2 regions of the Burkholderia sp. THE68 genome follow, and region 1 is predicted to be linked to the other one. Evidence: riboswitches for the same ligand, from Rfam matches in the RefSeq annotation. Region 1 holds a riboswitch; the other holds the start of a gene.

Region 1 (7,745 bases):
CGATCACGACGCCCGTCAGCAAGAGTCGCGGCGACGCGTCCGGTCCGCTTTGCCAGAGGTCCTTGCGCGCGAGTCCGAGCACGATGACGATCGATGCGAACGCGCCCGCGCACGCGGCGAGATCGACGCCCCACCACGGCAACGCGGCGAGCATCGCGGCGAGCGCGAAGGCTGCCGCGCCGCCGGACACGCCGAGCACGTAAGGCTCCGCGAGCGGATTGCGCAACAGCACCTGCAACAGCGCGCCGGCAAGCGCGAGCAGCGCGCCGGATGCAAAGCCTGCGAGCGCGCGCGGCAGGCGCAATGTGAGCACGATTTCATCGGCGATATCGGGTGTCGCGGCATGCGCGTGAAAGAGCGCGCCGATCGCGCGCGATACCGGCAACGCGACGCTGCCCAGCGCGAGCGACGCGACGAGCACGACGAGCGCCGCAATGCCGAGCGCGCTCCAGATCGCAGCCGCGCGACTCGCGTTCATCGCGCGCGGGCGCTCACTGACGCGACTCACGACGCGACTCACGACGCCGCTCACGACGCCGCTCACGACGGATGCCAGCCGAGCGTGACATAGGCGCCGCGTCGTGGCGTGTTGTACGAGTACGCGAGTTCATAGTCCTTGTCGAACAGATTGTCGATGCGCGCCGTGACGTACCACGACTTCGAGATGTCGTAGCGCGCCGACAGATTCACGATGCCATATCCCGCGAGCGTCGAATCGTAATCGCTGCGCTCTCCGCTCACGATCCACTCGCCGCCGACGCGCCAGCGCCCGATCGTGCGATGCGCGGTGAGCGTCGCGAAATGCCGCGCGCGGCGCGTCAGGTCCTGGTGATTCGTTTCGTCGACGGGATTCTGGAACGTCACGCCCGCGCGCACATCCGTTGCGCCGACATGGCCCGCCCACGATCCCTCGATGCCCTGCACTTTCGCGCGCCCGACGTTCTGCGCGACATAGTAGAAGCCGCCATCGGACACATAGTCGATCAGATTCGAATAGCGCGTCTGGAACAGCGTGACGCGCGCGACGCCGAGCGCATTCGATGCGTACTGCAACGCTGCCTCCACCGAATGGCTGCGCTCCGGCCGAATCGACGGATTGCCGCTGAACGGATAGTAGAGGTCGTCGAAGCTCGGCGCGCGAAACGATGCCGAATAGCTCGCGCTCGCCTTCCAGTGCGTATCGAAGTTGTACGCGTAGCCCAGATAGTAGCTGTTCGCGCCGCCGAAATCGGAATACTGGTCGTGACGCAAATTCGCCTGCACATCGCTCGCGCCGATATGCCCCACGTAGCCCACGAACACCGAGTTCACGTGACGATCGGGCGCGCTGAACTGATCGGAATCGAGCGTCTGATCGAGATGCTCGTAACCGAAGAGCAACTTGTGCGCCTCGGTGATCCTGACATCGTTCTGCCAGGTGTATTGACGGTTCTCCGAGTTGAAGCGGCTCGTATAGACGCCGTTCTGCTCGATATTCGCGCGGTCCTGTCCCTGCCCGATGATGAAATGCGTAGTCCAGTCGTCGGTGATCCTGCCGTTCGCGAACACGGACGCGGAGCGCACGCGGTCGTGCGTTTCGTTGATGTCGGCGGGCTGGCCGTAGGCATCGTCGAAACTGTTGATGCCGTTCGATTGCAGGAAGCGCACGCCCGCGTCCCATTTGTCGCTGAACTGGTGCCGCAGCGTCGCCGCGACGCTCTCGTTCAGATAGCCGTTCGCGTTCGGATTCGCGCCCGGCGCGATGGCCGGATCGAGCGACGAAAAGCCGTCGGTCTTCTCGCGCGAAACGTTCAGGCTGAAGGTCGTGCGGCCGTCCTTGTCGAGCGCGCCGTTCACGCCCGCTGACTGACGCTGCGTGTGATAGCTGCCGTACTCGGCCTCGAAGCTGAAACGCGGCGGATGCGGCTCGCCTTCCTTCGTGAAAATCTGCACGACGCCGCCGATCGCATTCGAACCATACAGCGCCGATACATTGCCGTTGACGACTTCGACGCGCCCGATCTGGTCGAGCATCAGTTGCGACAACTGCGCCGCGCCGAGCGAGACCGATTCGACGCGCACGCCGTCGATCAGAACCAGCGATTGCGACGACGCCGCGCCGCGTATAAAGAGACCCGAGTTCGCGCCCGGTCCGCCATTGCGCGTGACCTGCACGCCGGGTGCGAGCGCGACGAGGCCGAGCGCGTCAGTGGCATTGGTGTCGGCGATGTCCTGTTCGTCGAACACCGACGTCTGCGGGATCGATTCGGCGAGCGGCTGCGGCGCGCGCGTCGCGGTGACGACGACCGGCGCAAGCGTTTGCGATGAGTCGTCGGCCGCGTGCGCGGTGCTGGCGAGCGGCAAGATAATGAGCGCGGCGAGCGCGCCCAGAGGCGATGACATGGTGTGAAGCTTTCCCGTGGAGCGTGAGCGCGACCCCGCTCCCCGCGAGGACGATGCGCGACGAACGCATCGCGCGATATGCGCCGATGCGTCGAGCCTTGGCCGGTATCCGGGCTGGCGACGGATCGTCTCGCCTTCCCGCGCATTCGTGCGCAGTGGCGTCGACACGTTTCTTGCAGTCGCGACCGTGCGATGAAATTCGACACGCTCGCGCTGCAAAAACGCGCATGAGACGACTTGCAACTTGCGTTGCGGTCGCTTACCGTTGCGGGGGCAGCACAGGTTGGCTCGTCCCGGTTGAACTTCGGGGACTTCGCTCCCTGTTTCCCGTTTGACTGCATCCGCGAGATCCGCGGATGCGAGCACCAAAAGTGCGGCAAGTGTAGGAGCGCGGGTTGGGGCCGTCAAGAAAACGGCGCGGACAGATTGGCGCGGCGCATGACGAATCTAACGAGAAACAGCCGGGCCTGTCCTCAACGAGCGAAGCATCGGCGCTCGCGTTTATCTGCACACGAATGCATGACGACATGCGCTTGATTCGATGGATTAAGCGCGAGATCGCATGCTGTTACGTCTCGAAACGAGACAATTATCGGAAGCTCCGTTGAACCGCGCTAAAATGCGAGGTCTTTAGAGGACGCAGCACATGCTCAACGAACTCGAATCACTGTCAGGAAATATCGGCCGGCTGATCCAGATCAGCGAGCGCCACAAGCAGGCGCGCGAAGCGCTGCAGGAACAACTCGAACAGCTGCGCGCCGATCACGCGAACGTGCAGGCCGAACTCGAGCAGGTGCGTGAAGAACGCGACACGCTGCAATCCGAACGCGACTCGCTCTCCGCGAAAATCGACGACGCGCAAGTGCGCCTCAACGCGATTCTCGAAAAGCTGCCGCGTGCGAAGTCCGCGCAACATGCCGAAGCGGACAATCAACTCGATCTCCTCGAAGCCGATTCCCAGGAAGCAACTGAAGCGGAATTGCACGGCGAACATCATCAGGGAGAGAAGGCATGACGAACACGCAGATCGAAGTTTCCATTCTCGGGCAGCCGTATCGCCTCGCGTGCTCGCCGGAAACGGAAGGCGCGTTGCGCGAAGCAGTCGCGCGCGTCGACGCCGAGATGAACAAGGTGCGCAATGCAAGCAACGTGCGCGGCACGGATCGCATCGCAGTGATGGCGGCGCTTTCGCTGGCGTCGGAATTGCTTAAGCTGCAAGACAGCGTGCGTCACGGCGAGGCTTTCCCCGCCGAGGAAATCCGTCGCACGATGCATTCGATGAACGAACAACTGGGCGCCGTCATCGCGCAATACGAAGCGCAGTAAGGTGCCTGCGCGTCGAGTCAATCAGCGCGCAAAGTCAATCGAAAAAAGAAACCGTCGAATTGATGACTAGAGGCTGCAGAAGGCAAACGATTGGTGTAGAGTGACGTTTCCCTGCCTGGTTCGCCAAGGTCATATATTCCTTGAACCAATGCTACATTGGCACGGTTGCGGAACCTTGCAACATGGGCGCGCGCGTCGCTAGTCCGATGTACCCGAAGTGTTGCTTACCGCGACCAATCTTGAACCCAGGTTCAGGATGCCGGCCTAGCGGCTGTGGCGGGGACCTCTTCAAAAGAACGGCATCGGTTTTTCCGATGCCGTTTTTTCTTTTTGCATCGTCGATTTCCGCATAGCGAACAACCATGCGCTACTGGCTGATGAAGTCCGAACCGGACGAAGCGAGCATCGATCATCTCGCGCACGCGCCGAAAAAAACCTTGCCATGGACGGGCGTGCGCAACTATCAGGCGCGCAACTTCATGCGCGATCAGATGCAGATCGGCGACGGCGTGCTCTACTATCATTCGAGCTGTCCGGAGCCGGGCATCGCGGGCATCGCGAAAGTGTGCTCGACGGCCTATCCCGATCCCACGCAATTCGATCCGAAGAGCGATTACTTCGATCCGAAATCCACTCAGGAAACGCCGCGCTGGATGCTCGTCGACGTGAAGTTCGTGAAGAAGACACCGCTGGTCCCGCTCGCCGCGCTGCGCGAGCACAAGGAACTCGCCGACATGCAGGTGCTCGCGCGCGGCAATCGCCTGTCGATCACGCCGGTGACCGAAGCGCAATGGCGATTTATTACCGAGCAACTCGTCTAACAAGGAACTTACGACACGCGGGCCGCGCCTAAAGTCCGTCGCGAATCACGCGATATCCCGCGTTCGGAGTCCTTCGATGATCAACAAGAAAACCGCTGCCGCGCTCGCGCTTCTCGCGATGTCGGGCGCAGCGCTCAGCTTCTCTCAAATGGCCGCCGCGCAAACGGTGATTACGCAGCCGCAGCCCTCGGGCGTGCTGTCCCTATCGGCGCAGGCCAACGCGCAAGTGCCGCAGGATGTCGTCGACATCACGCTCTTCTTCGAGCAGGAAGCGGCCGATCCCTCCTCGCTCACCAACACGCTCAATCAGCGCGCAGAAGCCGCGTTGCGCGAAGCCAAGGGCGTCGAGGGCGTGACCGCCAAGAGCGGCTCGTTCACCGTGTACCCCACCACCGACCGCGACGGCAAGATCTCCGCGTGGCGCGGCCGCACGGAAGTCGTGCTCGAATCGCACGATTTCGCGGCGGCGTCGAAGCTCGCGGGCAAGATGAGTTCGTCGATGCAGGTGGGCAGCGTCGCGTTCTCGCTGTCGCCGGAAGCGCAGCGCGCGGCGGAGCAGAAGCTCGTTTCGCAAGCCATCGATTCGTTCCGCAAGCAGGCGCAAACCGCAGCGCAAGCGTTCGGCTATAGCAATTTCACGATTCGGGAAGTGAATGTCGGACGCAGCGGGAATCAGCCGCGCCCGATCATGATGATGCAGGCGCGCGCGATGAGCAACGATGCGAAGATGGCCGCGCCGATCGCCATGGAAGCGGGCACGTCGACGGTGACCGTCGACGTCTCCGGCTCGGTGCAGATGGGACGTTGAACGATGCGTTGCGGGGCACGCCGCCCCGCAACCGTCAAGCTTTTGCGGATTCGGGCGGCAGGCGCAGATTGCGCTTGTACGCCCACACCATCATCAGCACGCCCGCGATGATCATCGGCAGCGAAAGCCACTGGCCCATCGAGAGGTTGAACGCCAGCAGGCCGAGATAATCGTCCGGCTCACGCGCGAATTCCACGGTGAAGCGCGCCAGTCCATAACCGATCAGAAACAGCGCGGAAATTGCGCCCACGGGCCGCTGCTTGCGCGAGAACGTCCAGATCACGATGAACAGCACGAGCCCTTCCAGCGCGATCTCGTAGAGCTGCGACGGATGGCGCGGCAGCATGTGGTAACGCTGAAAGATCTCGGTGAGATGGTATTGCGCATCGAGTTGCGGATTTTTCGCGAGCCAGATCGCGTCGTCGTTGGTCGAATTCTGGAACAGCATCGCCCACGGCGCGTTCGGGTCCGTCACGCGGCCCCACAGCTCACCGTTGATGAAGTTGCCCAGACGCCCCGCCGCGAGGCCGAGCGGCACCATTGGCGCGACGAAATCGGTCACCTGCAGCCAGGTGCGTTTGCGATGAAACGCGAACAGCACCATCGCGAGCGTCACGCCGAGAAAGCCGCCGTGAAACGACATGCCGCCTTCCCACACCTTGAAGATGTCGAGCGGATGCGCCGCGTAATAGCTCGCCTTGTAAAAGACCACATAGCCCAGGCGGCCGCCGAGAATCGTGCCGAGGACGCCGTAGAACAGCATGTCGTCGATGTCCTTCGCGGTCCAGCCTTGCGCCGCGACATACGGCAGCCGCAGACGCAGCCGCCCGATGACGATGGCCGACACGAACGCCACCAGATACATGAGGCCGTACCAGCGCACGGCGAGCGGTCCGAGATGGATCGCGATGGGATCGAAATTGGGATGTATGAGCATTCTGAAGTGAGAGCTTGAGCGAACTACAAGGGCGAATCATACAGAACCCGCGCTTTCGGCCCGCGAACGGACGATCTCGATGAACCCGGCGAGCACCGGGCTCACTTCCGCCGCGCGCCACACGAGCCCGGTCTCGACGACCGTTTCCGATGCGCCCGCCACGCGCAGCGGACGATACACGACGCCCGTGCGCCGCAGATGACGCAGCGACTGCGGCACGAGCGCGACGCCCATGCCGGCGGACACGAGACTCACGATGGTCTGCATCTGGATCGCCTCCTGGCCGATGCGTGGCGTCAGTCCCGCCGCGCCGTAGCAGCCCATGATGATGTCATACAAACCGGGCGCGAGCCGTCTCGGGAAGACGACGAGCGGCGCCACAGCGAGATCGTGCAGATCGACGGGCGTATCGGCCCATTCCTGCGGGCCCTGCCCCAGTTCCAGCGCCGCATCGGCGGACATCGCGATGACGAGCGGTTCGCGCGCGACAGCCAGATATGACAGCGCGCTCGCGTAGCGCGGCGGCAGCGGCGGAATCACGAGGCCCGCGTCGATGCGCCCGGCGACGAGTTCTTCGATCTGCACGTCGCTGGTCGCTTCGGTCAGTTGCAGCCGCACGCCGGGATAGCGCGCGCCGAAATCGCGCAGCAGCGCTGGCAGAAGACCGTAATCGGCGGTGGAAACGAACGCGAGCGACAGCACGCCCGCCTCGCCGCGCGCGAGCGATTGCGCGAGCGGGCGCAGCGCATCGGCGGACGCGAGCAGGCGGCGCACTTCCGGCAACAGATCCTTGCCGACGGGTGTCAACTCCACGGTCCGTTTCGTGCGCACGAAGAGCGCGACGCCAAGCGCGTCTTCCAGCGCGCGGATCGCCTGCGAGAGCGGCGGCTGTGTCATCGCGAGACGCGCGGCGGCGCGGCCGAAGTGCATCTCCTCGGCGACCGTCACGAAATAGCGCAAGAGACGCAGCTCGATGGGCGGATTTCTCTGCTCCATTGATATGTCTTGCGACCTAATAAGCCTTGAATAATATATTGGACAGACGCATCGCGGGGGCTGCATTCTTGCTGCACTAGACCAAAAACGTCCCTCAGGAGCACACCATGGCCTTCAATCGTCGCTCGAAGCACATCACCCAGGGCGTCGCGCGCTCGCCCAACCGTTCGATGTATTACGCCCTCGGCTACAAGGAGGAAGACTTCGACAAGCCGATGATCGGCGTCGCGAACGGGCATTCCACCATCACGCCGTGCAACGCGGGCCTGCAGCGCCTCGCGGATGCCGCCATCGAAGCGATCAAGAAGTCCGACGCCAATCCGCAGATCTTCGGCACGCCGACGATTTCGGACGGCATGTCGATGGGCACCGAAGGCATGAAGTACTCGCTCGTGTCGCGCGAAGTGATCGCGGACTGCATCGAGACCGCCGTGCAGGGCCAGTGGATGGACGGCGTGGTCGTGATCGGAGGCTG
Region 2 (7,745 bases), on a different replicon from region 1:
ATCGAACAACACGATCTCGCCAGCCGCCGGCAAATGCGACACATAACGCTGGAAATACCACTGCGTGCGTTCGCGGTTGTTCGGCGCGGGCAGGGCCGCCACGCGGCACACACGCGGATTCAGCCGTTGCGTGATGCGCTTGATCGCGCCGCCCTTGCCGGCGGCGTCGCGTCCCTCGAAGATCACGACGAGCCGATGCCCCGTATGCACGACCCAGTCCTGCAACTTCACGAGCTCGCCCTGCAGACGGAACAGTTCGCGGAAATAGGTCTTGCGTAATTGCCGCTCTTCTTCCGAGAAGGTCGATTCGCCGTCCAGGAAGCGATCGTCGACCTCCATCTCGAACTCTTCGTCATAACTGTCGATGATATCGGCGTGAAAACGGCGCTGCTTGTCCGTCGTGTTCATGAAGGGCTCCGTGGGCGTTCTGGGGCGGCCGCCGGATCGAAACCGGTCGCGGCGCGGAACCGCCGATTATGCCGATATTCGATGGCATTCATATGACAGCGGCTGATTCGGGCATTGTAGTAACGCGATGTCGCGCACCGTTAGAATGTTCCCGCACTTCGATGGCATGCCGATGGCATTGCCAGCCTCCATTCAACGCCCACAGCGAGCGAACCCGATGACCGCAACGATCCAGAGTTTCGACGAAGCCCAAACCGCGCGCCTCGTGCCGTACGACCGGCTCGTGGACACGCTCGCCGCGACGATGCTCGATTACGCGGCGGGCCGCATCGTAAGTCCCGAGCGCATGGTGGTGCCGATCGAGGGGGGCGTCATGCTCTCGATGCCCGCGAGTGCCGCCGATCTCGCGATGCACAAGCTTGTGAACGTCTGCGCTGGCAACGGCGCGCGCGGTCTGCCGACGATCCACGGCCAGGTCACCGCCTACGATGCCGCGACCGGCGTGCCGCAGTTCATGCTCGACGGCCCGACGGTGACGGGTCGCCGCACGGCCTCGGTGTCGATGCTCGCGATCCGCGCGCTTCATGCCGATGCGCCGCGCGAAGTGCTCGTGATCGGCACGGGCAAGCAGGCGGCGTATCACGTCGAAGCGCTCGCAGCGGTTTATCCCGAAGCGCGCATTCGTGTGCAGGGCTCGCGTCCGGGGCGCGCCCGTGAATTTTGCGCGGCGCATGCGTCGGCGTCGGGCAATCTCGCCGCGTTGGACGAAGCCACGATCCCCGATTCGATCGATGTCGTCATCGCCGCGACCACGAGCAAGACGCCCGTCTACACGATGCCCGCGCGCGCGGGCCGCCTCGTGATCGGCGTGGGCGCCTTCACCGCCGATGCCGCCGAGATTGACGCCGCGACCGTTCATGCGAGCGAGCTTTATGTCGACGATCCCGCCGGTGCGCGGCACGAAGCGGGCGATTTCATTCTCGCGGGCATCGACTGGAGCGCGGTGCATGCGCTGGCCGAAGCGCTCGCGACATCGTCGAGCACCGTCGATGCCGCGCGTCCGGTGATGTTCAAATCGGTCGGCTGCGCGGCGTGGGATCTGGCGGCATGCCGCGTGGCGCGCGCGGTTTTGTCGGAAGAAAGCGGGACAGCGTAGAGTGATCGAGCTTGGAACGGTACTTGCTGGAGGTTTACAAATATGGACGGGCGCAAAGCCCCACCGCACAAACGGCGCAGCAATGCGCCACAGCAACCGAGCCAGTGAACCAACCCATGAAAAGTCGATACGACAGCAAATGGCATCCGTGGATTCCCGCGCGCGAAGACGGGCGCGAAGGCGCGGGCGGGGAGCGCCAGGCGGCTTCCCAGGGAAGCGCCTCACCGCCAGCGGCCTACTTCATTTCCGTACTGGAGCTTGCCACCGGCGAGAAGCTTGGAAGTGACGAGCGCGTGCGCGCCGTGGCCATGCTCGAATCGCAATTCGGCGAAGGCCGGCCGCGCACGCTGAAAGAAGCGGTCCGTATCTGCGCCGCCGCGATCGATTCATCCACCTTGCAGCGCATGGCGCGTGGTGCGAAGGCGTAATCAAAAACATATCGGACGAGGCGCGTTTTTTCACACGAGTGTAAAACGCGCGTGCCGCCGAAAGCGCGCATTCGTTCGAAACGCGCGCCTTACTCGCCTATTTGACAGTCTGAATCACCTCGAATCCTTCGAACTCCGGGTGGCCGAGATAAAGCTGGCGCGTTTCGCCGCCGGCGTTGCGATGCGCCGCGCGAAACGCGTCCGAGCGCGTCCAGTCCTCGAAGGCTGCCTGATTTGCCCAGATCGTATGGCTCGAATAGAGAACGTGATCGTCTTTCGCGGGCCCTTTGAGCAGATGAAACTCGACGAATCCCGGTACGTCCTTGAGATGCGTGTCGCGGCTGGTCCACAGGCGTTCGAAATCGGCCTCGGCGCCGGGCACGATCTTGAAGCGGTTCATGGCGATATACATGTCGATGCGTTTCCTTCAACGTAAGCGGTCAAAAGTAGAAGATATCAGCCGCGCCCGAGTTCGACGATCGTCGTGAAGCCGCCGAAAAACATGCGCTGCGGGTCGAACGGCATGTCGCCGGATTCCATCATCGTCTTGAGGCGCGCGTCTTCCATCACCTTCGCGTTGACGCGGTCGCGCTCTTCACGCGATGCGTAGACGATATACGAGAACACGACAGTCTCGCCGTCCTTCAACTGCACGCTCTGCGGAAACGATGTGACCTTGCCCGGCTTCACGTCGTCGGCGAGGGTCTCCACGAACTGCAGCGCGCCGTGCTCCAGCCAGATCTTGCCGGCGGCTTCGGCCATCGCGCGGTAGGCGTCGATCTTGTCGATCGGCACGGGTACGACGAATCCATCCACGTAGTGCGCCATCTGAGTCTCCTGAATCGGTTCGGGAAAGGGCCGCGCATGCGATGCGCTGCTCGTTTGAGCGTTTTGTAAGGAACGAAGTTCAGGCGAGCGTCCAGGCATCTCCGGGCGACGCGCGTTTGAGCACGGTGGACGAAAGCGGCGCGAGGTCCATTCCGTAGACGGACGCGAGCGGCGTGCCGAGCACATGCGCCAGCGCCACTTTCACGACGATCGCATGCGTGACGACGATGCAGCGCTCGCGCGCATTCAGGCGGTCGATGAAGGCGAGCCCCTGCGCGACGCGAATCGCCAGCATGCCGACGCTCTCGCCGCCGTGCGGACGCGCGAGCGGGTCCGCGAGCCACGCTGCGACATGCTCCGGCTCGCGCTCGCCCGTCTCGCGGATGGACAGCCCACGCCAGCGGCCATAGTCGAGGTCGTCGAACGCGGGCACGATCTCGAACGCATTCGCGATCCATCCTGCCGTCTCGCGCGTCACGCGTGCGGGGCTCGCGATCACGCGCGTCTGGCCATTCGCGCGCAACGACGCGAGCACAGCGCGCCCTTCGTGCTCGGCGGGTTCGTCGCCGGTGGGAAAGCGGCCGGTTTTCATCGCGCGCGTGGCGGCGTGGCACAGGAGGATGAGTTCCAAGGGAGCGGGACCGGCGGGATGAGATCGTTTTACTTTGCCGTCAATCGTCATAGAATGGCAAGCTTGCAGTGCGAGGAAGCCGGTGCAAACCCGGCACGGTCGCGCCACTGTATGCGGTTCGTGTGTCGAAAGGCGCTGTGCCGCGAGTCAGACCCCGCTGCACGCTCTTCATCAATCGGGACGCGCTTTTCCCTGGAGAACCAAAATGAATGCTTCCAACGCGCCGGCCTTTTCCGCTCCGGTTTCCCCGTCGCTCGACGTACCCGTGCCCATTCCGGTGCGCGAAGTGCTGCCCTGGGCCGTATTCATCGGCCTGATTCTGTTGATCGCCATCTATTTCGTCGGGGCCGAGCAGGGCGCGACGTCGATTTTCTCGGGCACCTACGTCCACGAATTCGTTCACGACGGCCGGCATCTGCTCGGCTTTCCGTGCCACTGAGGTCCCGTCATGATTCGCACTTTGCTGATACGCGGCATGATCGCGGGATTGGTCGCGGGCCTGATCGGCTTCGGTTTCGCGCGTGCGTTCGGCGAGCCGTCGGTGGCGCGCGCGATCGCGTTCGAGGAGCAGCATGAGCATGCGCAGGCGCCGCATGAACATGACCATGCCGATGCATCGGCTACAGCAGCGCATTCGCACGATCACGGCGACGAAGAACTCGTCTCACGCGATACCCAAGCGGGCCTTGGTCTGCTGACCGGCGTTGCCGTATTTGGCACCGCGCTGGGCGGTCTTTTTTCGCTCGTGTTCGCGTTCGCTTATGGACGGCTCGGCGCGCTGCATGCGCGCGGCACGTCGGCGCTGCTGGCGTTGTTCGGCTTCGTGAGCGTGGCCATCGTGCCGTTTCTCAAGTACCCGCCGAATCCGCCGGCAGTGGGCAATCCCGAGACCATCGGGCCGCGCACGGCGCTCTTCTTCGGCATGGTGGCCATTTCGATCGCGGCGGCTGTGTTTGCCGTGCGGCTCCAGCGGCGCATGCAGGCGCGGCATGGCGGCTGGAACGCGACGCTCATCGGCGCGGCGGCGTATCTCGTCGTGATCGTGGTGGCGCAGGTCGCGTTGCCCCGTATTGATGAAGTCCCGGCCGAATTCTCCGCATCGCTCTTGTGGAATTTCCGGCTCGCCGCGATCGGGATTCAGGCGCTGATCTGGGCCGCGCTCGGTCTCGTGTTCGGCGCGCTCGCGGCGCGGGAACTGGAACGGCCGGCAGTCAGGCGCATGGCCGCGGCTTGAACGGCCGCGTTGCCTATTTCGTTATCGCCGCACGCCGCGCAAGCAGTTCGTCGAATAAGGCGAGTTTCGCGGCGTCATCCATCGCGCGGAAGGTCTTGATCTCTTCGCGGCTTCGAAAGCAGCCGAGGCACAGCCCGTTATTGGCATCGAGCTTGCAGACGTCGGTGCAGGGCGAGCCGACTGGTTGCTGAGTTTTGGCGCGTTCGATCGTGAATGCGAGGTCGAGCGGCGTGCGAATGTCTGGCGTGGTCGTCATAGTGATTCACCGCGAAAGAGCGCGGCGGCTGCGGCCGGATTCGACGGCCAGTATGCGTGCATGTAGGTGGCCGTGACCGGGCCGTGTCGATAAAGCGCTTCGCCCGATGTGCCGGTGGTCGCGTGCGTTGCCTGAAGCGTGGGCTGCATCGGCGTCTGCAAGGTCGAGTAGTGGAACGTGTGGCCCGTCATCGGGCCGTGCGTCGTGTCGATACATTGCATCGCGAGGCGCGACAGCTTGCGTTGCATCGCGGCGTCGCCGGGCAGAATGCCGAGCATCGCGTGCCGGGTGCCTTCGATGTCAGTCAGCGTGTCGAGCAGATACAGCATGCCGCCGCATTCCGCGACGACCGGTTTTGCTTGCGCGACGTGTTCATCGATGGAAGCGCGCGTGCGCGAATGCGCGGCGAGCGCGGCGGCATGCAGCTCGGGATAGCCGCCGGGAAGATAGAGCGCATTGGCATCGGCGGGCGCGGGTTCGTCGGCGAGCGGCGAGAACGTGCTGATGCGCGCACCCATCGCGACGAGCAGATCCACATTCGCCGGATAGACGAAGGAAAACGCGGCGTCGCGCGCCATCGCGATATGCAGGCCTTCGAGCAGACGCGGCGGTGCGGGAAGCGTGGCATCGTCGAAATGAACCGGCGGTGGCAGATCGGCGAGCGCGGTTTGCGCGATGGCGTCGGCGGCGCGTTCGAGCCGCGCGTCGAGGCCCGCGACTTCTTCGGGCTGCGTGAGACCGAGATGACGTTCGGGCAATGCGATATCGTCGGCATTCGACAGATGGCCGCAATAGCGCAAGCCCTCGGGAATCGTCTCCGACAGCATTTGCGCATGACGCGCCGACGCGACGCGATTCGCGAGCACGCCATGAAACGGCACGTCCGCGCGATAGCGCGCGAGCCCGAACGCGATGGCGCCGAAGGTTTGCGCCATGCCGTGCGCGCCGATCACCGCGAGCACGGGCACGTTGAACGCGGCGGCGAGATCGGCGCTGCTCGGCGTGCCGTCGAACAGACCCATCACGCCTTCGATGAGAATGAGGTCCGCCTCGCGCGCCGCGTGCGCGAGCAATGCGCGGCACGCGTCGAGCCCGACCATCGACAGATGCAGCGAATAGACGGGCGCGCCGCATGCGCGTTCGAGGATCATCGGATCGAGAAAATCCGGACCTGTCTTGAAGACGCGCACCTTCAGGCCACGTCGCGTGTGATAGCGCGCGAGCGCGGCCGTCACCGTGGTCTTGCCTTGATGCGACGCACTCGCGCCGATGAAAAGAGCGGGGCAGTCCGGCATCGCGCTTAGAATTCCACGCCGCGTTGTGCCTTCACGCCCTGCTCGCGATACGGATGCTTCACGAGGCGCATCTCGGTGACGAGATCGGCGAGCTCGACGAGCGCATCGGGAGCGTGGCGTCCCGTCACGACGACATGCAGCATCGCGGGCCTTGCCTTCAGCACGTCGAGCACTTCGTCGAGCGGCAGATATTCATACTTGAGCACGGTGTTCAGTTCGTCGAGCACGACCATCTGATACTCGCCGCTTTCGATCATGCGCCGCGCCTCGTTCCAGCCTTTGCGCGCGGTGGCGATATCAGCTTCGCGGTTCTGCGTGTTCCAGGTGTAGCCGTCGCCCATCGTGATGAAATCGCAATGCGCGATCGCGCCGAGGAAATCGCGTTCCGACGTATGCAATGCGCCTTTGATGAACTGCACGACGCCGAGTTTCATGCCGTGGCCGAGGACGCGGACGGCCATGCCGAAGGCGGCTGTGGTCTTGCCCTTGCCGTTGCCGGTATTCACGATCAGCAAGCCTTTCTCGTGGTCGGCGGCGGCCTGTTTCTTTTCGTGGCCTTCCTTGCGGCGCTGGGTCATGCGCAGATGCGATTCGGTATCGGTTTTCACGTGAACTCCGAGGGGGATGGGGCTTGGGCGGTGGGTTTTGTCGCCGGATCCCGTATTGGTGTTGGTCTATTAGCGTTGCCCCTGTGCGGGGCGGCAGTCACTTTCTTTGCTGCTGCAAAGAAAGTAACCAAAGAAACAGCTTGAGACGCCCGCGGTCATACGCAATTTGGGTATCCTTCTCCTCGCTCGTGGCGTCTGTAGCGAGTGCCCTCGTAGGCCTGATCGGGCGTGGACCGCGCACGGTCTGACACATCGCGCCGCGTGCGCGACTGGTTCAGCACCAAATGGCTCCGGCCCGCTTCGCGGCCGATGGGTGCATCGGGTCTGCGTGTGCTTCTGCGTTTCTCTTTTCTCGTCGGTTTCCCTTGTATACCCAACGGCAGCGCGTAGCGCTGTGCCGGAACTGTTTCGTGCTGAACCAGCGTCTTTTGGGTACTAGCTCGTCAGACCGTGCGCGGTCCAAGCCCGGTCAGGCCTACGAGGGCACTCGCTACAGAGCCCACGAACAACGAGAAGAACACCCAAATTGCGTGTGACCGCGGGCGTATCAGGCTGCTTTCTTTGGTTACTTTCTTTGCAGCAGCAAAGAAAGTGACTGCCGCCCCGCACAGGGGCAACGCCAATAGACCGACATGATAACGGGATCCGGCAAAAGCCTATGAATCTTTTCCAGCAAGCGAGCCCATCCACGCGTTAATTCTGCGCTAACAGACGGAGTGCATCATGCCAACAAGCAGTCAGGCAATGAAGCAACCACCGACATCGGGAGCAAGGAAATGGACGCGATCTACCTATATCTGGAACTCGTAGCGCTGGCGATTCTCGCCTGGCTGTGCCGCGACAAGCTGATATCCGTCGTCGCCAAACCGGCGGCCGGCAAGGACGCCCCCCGCACGACCGT

Evidence for each region. Region 1 has a riboswitch for cobalamin ahead of BTHE68_RS03010 (TonB-dependent receptor domain-containing protein). Riboswitches for the same ligand answer to the same signal wherever they lie in the genome.
Region 2: linked by a shared signal. The riboswitch ahead of BTHE68_RS17820 (CbtB domain-containing protein) and the one ahead of BTHE68_RS03010 (TonB-dependent receptor domain-containing protein) in region 1 are both predicted to bind cobalamin.

The regions. Positions count from the first base shown of each region.
Region 1 is NZ_AP022315.1:628,505-636,249, reverse strand. It holds gene BTHE68_RS03015 (FecCD family ABC transporter permease) at 1-478, opposite strand, end outside; gene BTHE68_RS03010 (TonB-dependent receptor domain-containing protein) at 541-2,382, opposite strand; cobalamin riboswitch at 2,466-2,768, opposite strand; gene BTHE68_RS03005 (ATPase) at 3,029-3,397, shown strand; gene BTHE68_RS03000 (cell division protein ZapA) at 3,394-3,708, shown strand; RNA gene ssrS (6S RNA) at 3,814-3,995, shown strand; gene BTHE68_RS02990 (EVE domain-containing protein) at 4,071-4,529, shown strand; gene BTHE68_RS02985 (SIMPL domain-containing protein) at 4,606-5,337, shown strand; gene lgt (prolipoprotein diacylglyceryl transferase) at 5,372-6,274, opposite strand; gene BTHE68_RS02975 (LysR substrate-binding domain-containing protein) at 6,311-7,270, opposite strand; gene ilvD (dihydroxy-acid dehydratase) at 7,378-7,745, shown strand, end outside.
Region 2 is NZ_AP022316.1:915,670-923,414, reverse strand. It holds gene ppk2 (polyphosphate kinase 2) at 1-408, opposite strand, end outside; gene lhpI (bifunctional Delta(1)-pyrroline-2-carboxylate/Delta(1)-piperideine-2-carboxylate reductase) at 626-1,564, shown strand; gene BTHE68_RS17840 (hypothetical protein) at 1,588-1,992, shown strand; gene hmuQ (heme-degrading protein HmuQ) at 2,090-2,404, opposite strand; gene BTHE68_RS17830 (DUF1428 domain-containing protein) at 2,449-2,820, opposite strand; gene BTHE68_RS17825 (histidine phosphatase family protein) at 2,900-3,451, opposite strand; cobalamin riboswitch at 3,501-3,627, shown strand; gene BTHE68_RS17820 (CbtB domain-containing protein) at 3,657-3,890, shown strand; gene BTHE68_RS17815 (CbtA family protein) at 3,900-4,685, shown strand; gene BTHE68_RS17810 (DUF1289 domain-containing protein) at 4,699-4,941, opposite strand; gene BTHE68_RS17805 (cobyrinic acid a,c-diamide synthase CobB) at 4,938-6,236, opposite strand; gene cobO (cob(I)yrinic acid a,c-diamide adenosyltransferase) at 6,242-6,844, opposite strand; gene BTHE68_RS17795 (cobalamin biosynthesis protein) at 7,745-7,745, opposite strand, start outside.